2 regions of the Amphritea japonica ATCC BAA-1530 genome follow, and region 1 is predicted to be linked to the other one. Evidence: predicted binding sites of a transcription regulator. Region 1 holds the regulator's gene; the other holds the start of a gene.
What was found. The regulator sigma-54, encoded in region 1, starts transcription at its own class of promoters, with help from an activator protein. The targets are predictions, from matches to a motif close to TGGCACNNNNNTTGCTNT.
Positions count from the first base shown of each region.

Region 1 (3,168 bases):
GTTTCACGCAGCTGCGCGAAGATCTCCGGAAACAGTTTTAGATTGCTGTGCTGGTTGCGTGCATCAATACTGACAGCAAGCTGGCCCGGGTGATCAGGGTCGCTGAGGATCTGTTTAACAAGCCCTGGAAGCAGAGGGGCGGGCAAGTTATCGATACAATAGAAGCCAACATCTTCAAGGGCCTGCAAGGCGGTAGACTTTCCAGAGCCAGAACGCCCGCTGATGATGATTAGCTTCATTGGTGTCAGCCCTGTTTGAATTCCGTCACTGCGGTATAAAGACTTTCAGCTGAGTTAGCGCTGCGAAGTTGATTGCGGAACTCGGGCTGGCTGAAGAGCTCAGCCAGATTTCCCAGCGTTTGCAGATGCTGATCGCAAGCTTCTGAAGGAACCAGAAGGATGAATAACAGGTCGACAGGTTTGCTATCAATTGAGTCAAAATCGATAGGCTCTTTAAGCTGAATAAGCAGAGCGGTAGCGTGCTCGCATGCATCGAGTCGACTGTGGGGGATAGCGATGCCATCACCAATGCCGGTGCTACCTAGTCTTTCCCGGCAAATGAGACCGGCAAAAACTGTTTCAGCGTCAAGTTCAGGGTGTAGCTCAGCGATATGCTCGCTGGCAATTTCCAGTATACGTTTTTTACTACCCCCCTCCAGAGCACAAAGTACTCCGGAGGGCGCTAATAATTCTGAGATTAGCATGGCGTTATATTTACTTGTGAGTTCGTGTCTTTTCTTTATGTTTGATGATCTGACGGTCCAGTTTGTCAATCAAACCATCAATCGCAGCATACATATCTTCTTGCACATCGGAGGCAAATAGCTGGCCGCCGGCAACATGCACATCGCCTTCTGCTTTCTGACGAGTCTTCTCAACGCTTAAAGTTACCTGTGCATTAGTAATATTGTCGAAGTGGCGCTCGAGCTTTTCAAATTTACTCTGAACATATTCATTCAGGGAATCAGTCAGTTCAACGTGGTGGCCGGTGATATTGATCTGCATGGTAATCTCCTAGTGTTTTAATGCCGGGATAATGGCCCGGTTCCTATGGATATTAAGCTATTAAACCAGACGCTTGCGTTCATTAGAAGGCGGAATATTAAGCGACTCTCGGTATTTTGCAATGGTTCTGCGCGCAACATTGATACCTTGCTCTTCTAAGAGCAGCGCTATCTTGTTATCGCTTAAAGGTTTGGTTGGGTTTTCAGCAGCAACCAGTTTCTTAATGAGTGCGCGGATTGCCGTTGAAGAACAGGTGCCTCCATTGGCCGTTGTTACGTGACTTGAGAAAAAATACTTTAGCTCAAATATTCCGTTTGGCGTATGCATGAACTTCTGGGTGGTAACCCGCGAGATAGTTGATTCGTGCATTTCGACCGCTTCTGCAATGTCATGTAGAACCATTGGTCGCATCGCTTCGTCACCATGCTCCAGAAATGCTTCCTGCCGTTTTATGATTTCACGGGTGACTTTCATTAGCGTGTCGTTTCGGCTTAAGAGGCTTTTTATAAACCAGCGAGCCTCCTGGAGGTGGTTCTTTAAATAGGTGTTGTCGGGGCTGTTGTCCGCTCTGCGAATCAGACCCGCATAGCTATCATTGACCCGTAATTTTGGAGCAACTTCCGGGTTTAGTTGTACCTGCCAAACGTCGTTCTCTTTATAGACCAGTACATCCGGAATAACATATTCAGATTGGGAGCTGGTAATTGAGGAGCCCGGCTTAGGATTAAGTGTTTGAATCAGGCTGATTGCTTGTAACAACTGAGGTTCACGTATGCGTGCTTTTCGCATCAACTGCTTATAGTCGTGATTGCCCAGCAGGTGGATATACTGAGAGACAATTTTCAGAGCCTCTGCCCGGTACTCTGTTTCTCCCGGTAACTGTCGTAGCTGGATTGCCAGGCATTCACTCAGGTTACGTGCGGCTACGCCAGGTGGGTCAAACTGTTGTATGCGATGCAGTACCGCTTCAACTTCATCTAACTCGATGCTGTTGAGTAGCTCTTCGTTCTGGGCCTGAAAGTGTTCGAGAATTGAGTCCAGCTCAATTGTTAAATATCCATCGACATCAATACCGTCGATAATATTAGTGGCGATCAGCTGATCGACGTCACTCATCGGTGTGAGATTGAGCTGCCAGGAAAGGTGGTCCTGAAGGGTTTCATCCGCAGTATCGTTTGACTCCATCTCCATGTCAGAAAAGTCATGGGAAGATGATGATGAAGAAGATACGGTTTGGTAAGTATCTTCCCAGCTACTGTCAGTTGATAGTTCCTCAGGGATGTTCTCGCTCCAGTCACCATCTGCTACCTGGATCTCTTCTGACTCAGTTGTCGCACTTGTCGTGTTTTCGGTGATGGGTTGTTCACTTTGAGAAGACTCTTGAGTCGGAGCTATTTCAACGTTGAGTTCATCTTCATTTACCTCAAGCATTGGATTGGACTCAAGTGCTTCCTGGATCTCCTGTTGCAGGTCAAGCGTCGATAATTGCAACAAGCGAATCGCTTGCTGCAATTGAGGGGTCATGGTCAGGTGCTGACCAATTTTAAGCTGTAACGCCTGTTTCATAGAGTGTCGCTTATATGCCTGTTACAAACGGAACTGATCGCCTAAATAGGCTTCTCTGACTTGTTGGTTCGCAAGTATATCTTCTGGTGACCCTTCGGCAAGAATATAGCCTTCGCTGACAATGTAAGCCTGTTCGCAGATGTCCAGAGTCTCACGAACGTTGTGATCGGTTATCAGTACACCGATCCCTTTGTTTTGCAGATGCTTAACGGTTTGTTTTATATCACTTACCGAGATCGGATCTACGCCGGCAAAAGGCTCATCCAGCAAAATAAATGTCGGTTCAGTCGCCAGAGCCCTGGCTATTTCGACCCGACGCCTCTCGCCCCCGGATAAACTCATTCCCAGGCTGTTGCTCAGGTGAGTAATGTGAAACTCTTCCAAGAGCTCGTTTAGCTTCTGTTTTCTTTCACTACGGCTTAACTCTTTACGGGTTTCCAGGATTGCCATCAGGTTATCATGGACGCTTAGTTTACGAAAAATTGATGCTTCCTGGGGTAGGTAGCCTATGCCTTTTCGTGCTCTGCCGTGCATGGGTTCCAGGGTTAAATTCTGGTGATCAATCCTGATTCGTCCCTGGTCGGCATCGACCAGCCCG
Region 1 covers NZ_AP014545.1:3,033,523-3,036,690, reverse strand. The annotation lists gene rapZ (RNase adapter RapZ) at 1-239, opposite strand, end outside; gene ptsN (PTS IIA-like nitrogen regulatory protein PtsN) at 245-703, opposite strand; gene hpf (ribosome hibernation-promoting factor, HPF/YfiA family) at 714-1,004, opposite strand; gene AMJAP_RS14030 (RNA polymerase factor sigma-54) at 1,065-2,570, opposite strand; gene lptB (LPS export ABC transporter ATP-binding protein) at 2,592-3,168, opposite strand, start outside.

Region 2 (3,168 bases), 1.4 Mb from region 1:
CCATTCACAACCTCAGGCACCGAACTAGCACCCGGAGGTTGATTTGAGAGAGAACCAGGCACTCCGGAAGCAGCCCCCTGCCCCGAAGTACTCTCATCCATTGTTTGCTCACTGCGCAAGGCAGGCAAGTCTGGATTATAGATCTCATCAGTTTGTTCCACGGCAGTAAAATCGATATCCGCCGATACCTCTGCACGATAACGCCCAACGCCGACAACCGGCTGCAAAATACTGTTTACCCGATTCACCAGCGTCTCTTCAATCCGGCGAGTGTATTCCAGCTGTTTTGCCGCTAGCACTACGTCGGTATCCATATCACGGGTATTAAGTAACCGTCCTTTCTGATCAACAACGGTGACATCCTGACTGGCCAGCTCAGGAATACTGGAAGCGATCAGGTTCGCTATGGCCTGAACCTGGATAGATTCAAGGCGACGTCCTGCCACCAGATCAAGAAATACTGAAGCCGTTGGTTTTCGCTGATCTCGAACAAACACAGATTGCTTCGGCAGCGCCAGATGCACTCGCGCCTTACGCACGGAAAGCATACTGGTTATCGTACGTGCTAACTCACCTTCCAGCCCGCGTCGATAGCGTGCATTTTCCATGAACTGACTGGTACCCAGCCCCTGCTCCTTATCCAGCAGCTCAAAACCGACAGTGTTATCTCCAGTATAACCCTCTGCAGCAAGACGCAGGCGCGCTTTATGCAAATACTCATCGGCAACCAGGATATTGTGGCCACTGGAATCAAATTTATAGGGAATACCGTTCAGCTGAAGCTGCTCAACAATTTGGTTCGCATCAGCATAGGAAACATTATTGTAGAGCACCCGGTAATCGGGCTCCTGCGACCAGAGTACAACAGCAAAACCGATCGCAATAGTGGCAGCAAGACCGACCATCAGACCCAACTGACGCACTAACCCCAAGCGGTTAAAGCCGAAAGCTACCGGACCACCTGTTCCTGTCTGTACTGTCGCGTTTTCCATCTAGCCCAGTTTCCTGATATTACTGCTAATTATTATTCTATATTGACCAGTCAAATCAGATCGGCATTTTCATAACATCTTCATAGGCAGAAACCATGCGGTTTCGCACCTGAGTCAGCGCCTGAAATGATACCGACGCTTTTTCCATACTAATCATTACCTGGTGCAGATCGACACCTTCAACGCCTTTTTCATAAGCCGTTGCCAAACTTTTTGCCTGAGCCTGAGAATTATTGATGCCATCAATCGCACCTTTAAACATATCAGCAAAGCTTTCGCCCTCCTGAGACTCAGTAACCGCACGAATACCCTGAGGGCGATTCATATCAGGCGAAGGCCCCTGTTGAGCCTGCGTCTTTAATTCTCGCATCTGCTGCAATACTGAATTTATATCTGCACGCTCAATCATACCCACCTCAATAATGGCAATATATTGACATTATAAGTTTGAACCGCCACTTAGCAAGCACCAAAACAACTTATTCGCCAATTTTATGACACAAACATATGTCAAAATTTAATCCCTACCATACATAAAGCAAAAAACGGGCCATAGGCCCGTTTGTTTTTTGACATCAAATCTATCCCGCTTTCGGCGGCTCACCATAATTCAACCGCACATACATCAGTGCTACCGTGATCGCATCACCCAGTGCCGTATGACGCTCCAACATCGGAATATCCAAACATTTAGAGATCGTATCAAACCGAAGATCAACATCCCCGCCCACATGCCGCCACTTAATAATATCGTGATACACATGGGACAACTCAATCGCCTTGCCTGGCAAACCAAAGCCATACCTTGGACGCAGATATTTCTCCAGCATGCGTACATCATAATTAACGTAGTAACCGAGAATAGGCCGGTTACCAATGAATTCCAGCACTTGTTCCAGCGCCTCATCCATATAAACACCATCAACCAGATCAGCAGCACGAATCTTATGGATTTTAATGGAATCACCGGTAAGACTCTTTGGTGGCCTAAGCTTAATATCCAGCCGCTCGCTGGTCATCACCTTACGCCCTTTAATCTTAACCGCACCAATTGAAAGAATCTCACCCTCCTTCACATTCAAACTGGTCGTTTCGCAATCCAGCGAAACGACTTCGTCACCTTCATAAGGCGTGAACAGGTGCGCATATGGTCCATTTTTATGATCCATACGCTCTTTCATTTTTCTTATTGTTCTTGGAATAATCATATTCCGTACTATCCTCCCAGGTGATACCGGAGTGTCAGACTCTTTTTAAAGCCTTTGACAATATGCATGCCATCTCGAAGCAGATCTCTCTCCATTTTATCCAATGAAGACAGCTCAAGGATATTAGGCGTTTGGTCTACTCCATCTTCAGCATCATCAATCCGTTTCACCTGCTGCTTCAAACGAGTCTGAATAAACAATGCCAGCGCCTCAGCAAGCTCACGACCATGCTCTTCCTTCATCTGACCGATTTCAACCAAAGCCTCAATCCGTTTGAAGGTATTAGTTTCCAGAATTTTATATTGCAACGCCATTGCCCGAATGCCATGCACGACAGGAAAGATACCGGCCTTTTTAACGTCCAGCTCACCTTTATCCTTTAGATTTCCAAAGAAAGTTAACGGCGTATCAAACTCTAATGACGCTTTAGCAAAATGGGAGAAAAACACATCATTATTTTGCAGATGACGCATAAACCAGTTTCTGGATGTCTTAAACAGCGCCGCATTACCTGCAACAGGATGCGCATCAACCGCAATGGCCAGATTCATCTGCGCCTCGCCTTCGCATCGATAAGACCAATCACTTAACTGCTGCGTCCACTCGCCTATCGATTTAACCCAGGCAGGATTAGAAACCATTATATTTCCCGGACACTCAGGGAAACCAAATGAAATCAACGTTTCAGTAAAGAGCTGCATCGTCTCCTGCATACCAGGCCACTGCAAACCATCACGATAGATCAGCGCATTATCCTGATCCGTCTTCATAATCTGCTCGCCACGCCCCTCACTTCCCATGACAATCAGGCACACATGAGGCTGCATATCCGCAGGCACAATCAAGTCAAATAGCTTGGCTATGACACGACCATTCATGGCAGCAATCAGATCCATAGCAAAACGCGCTTTCACGCCGTGCGTCACTAACCCCTTTATCAGGTCATTCAATCCATGAGCCGCCTCATG
Region 2 covers NZ_AP014545.1:643,687-646,854, reverse strand. The annotation lists gene fliF (flagellar basal-body MS-ring/collar protein FliF) at 1-992, opposite strand, end outside; gene fliE (flagellar hook-basal body complex protein FliE) at 1,048-1,401, opposite strand; gene AMJAP_RS02970 (3'-5' exonuclease) at 1,574-2,200, opposite strand; gene AMJAP_RS02965 (DUF294 nucleotidyltransferase-like domain-containing protein) at 2,209-3,168, opposite strand, start outside.
Region 2: fliE (flagellar hook-basal body complex protein FliE) is a predicted target of sigma-54. The motif match lies at 1,528-1,545, and genes of this name have one in related genera.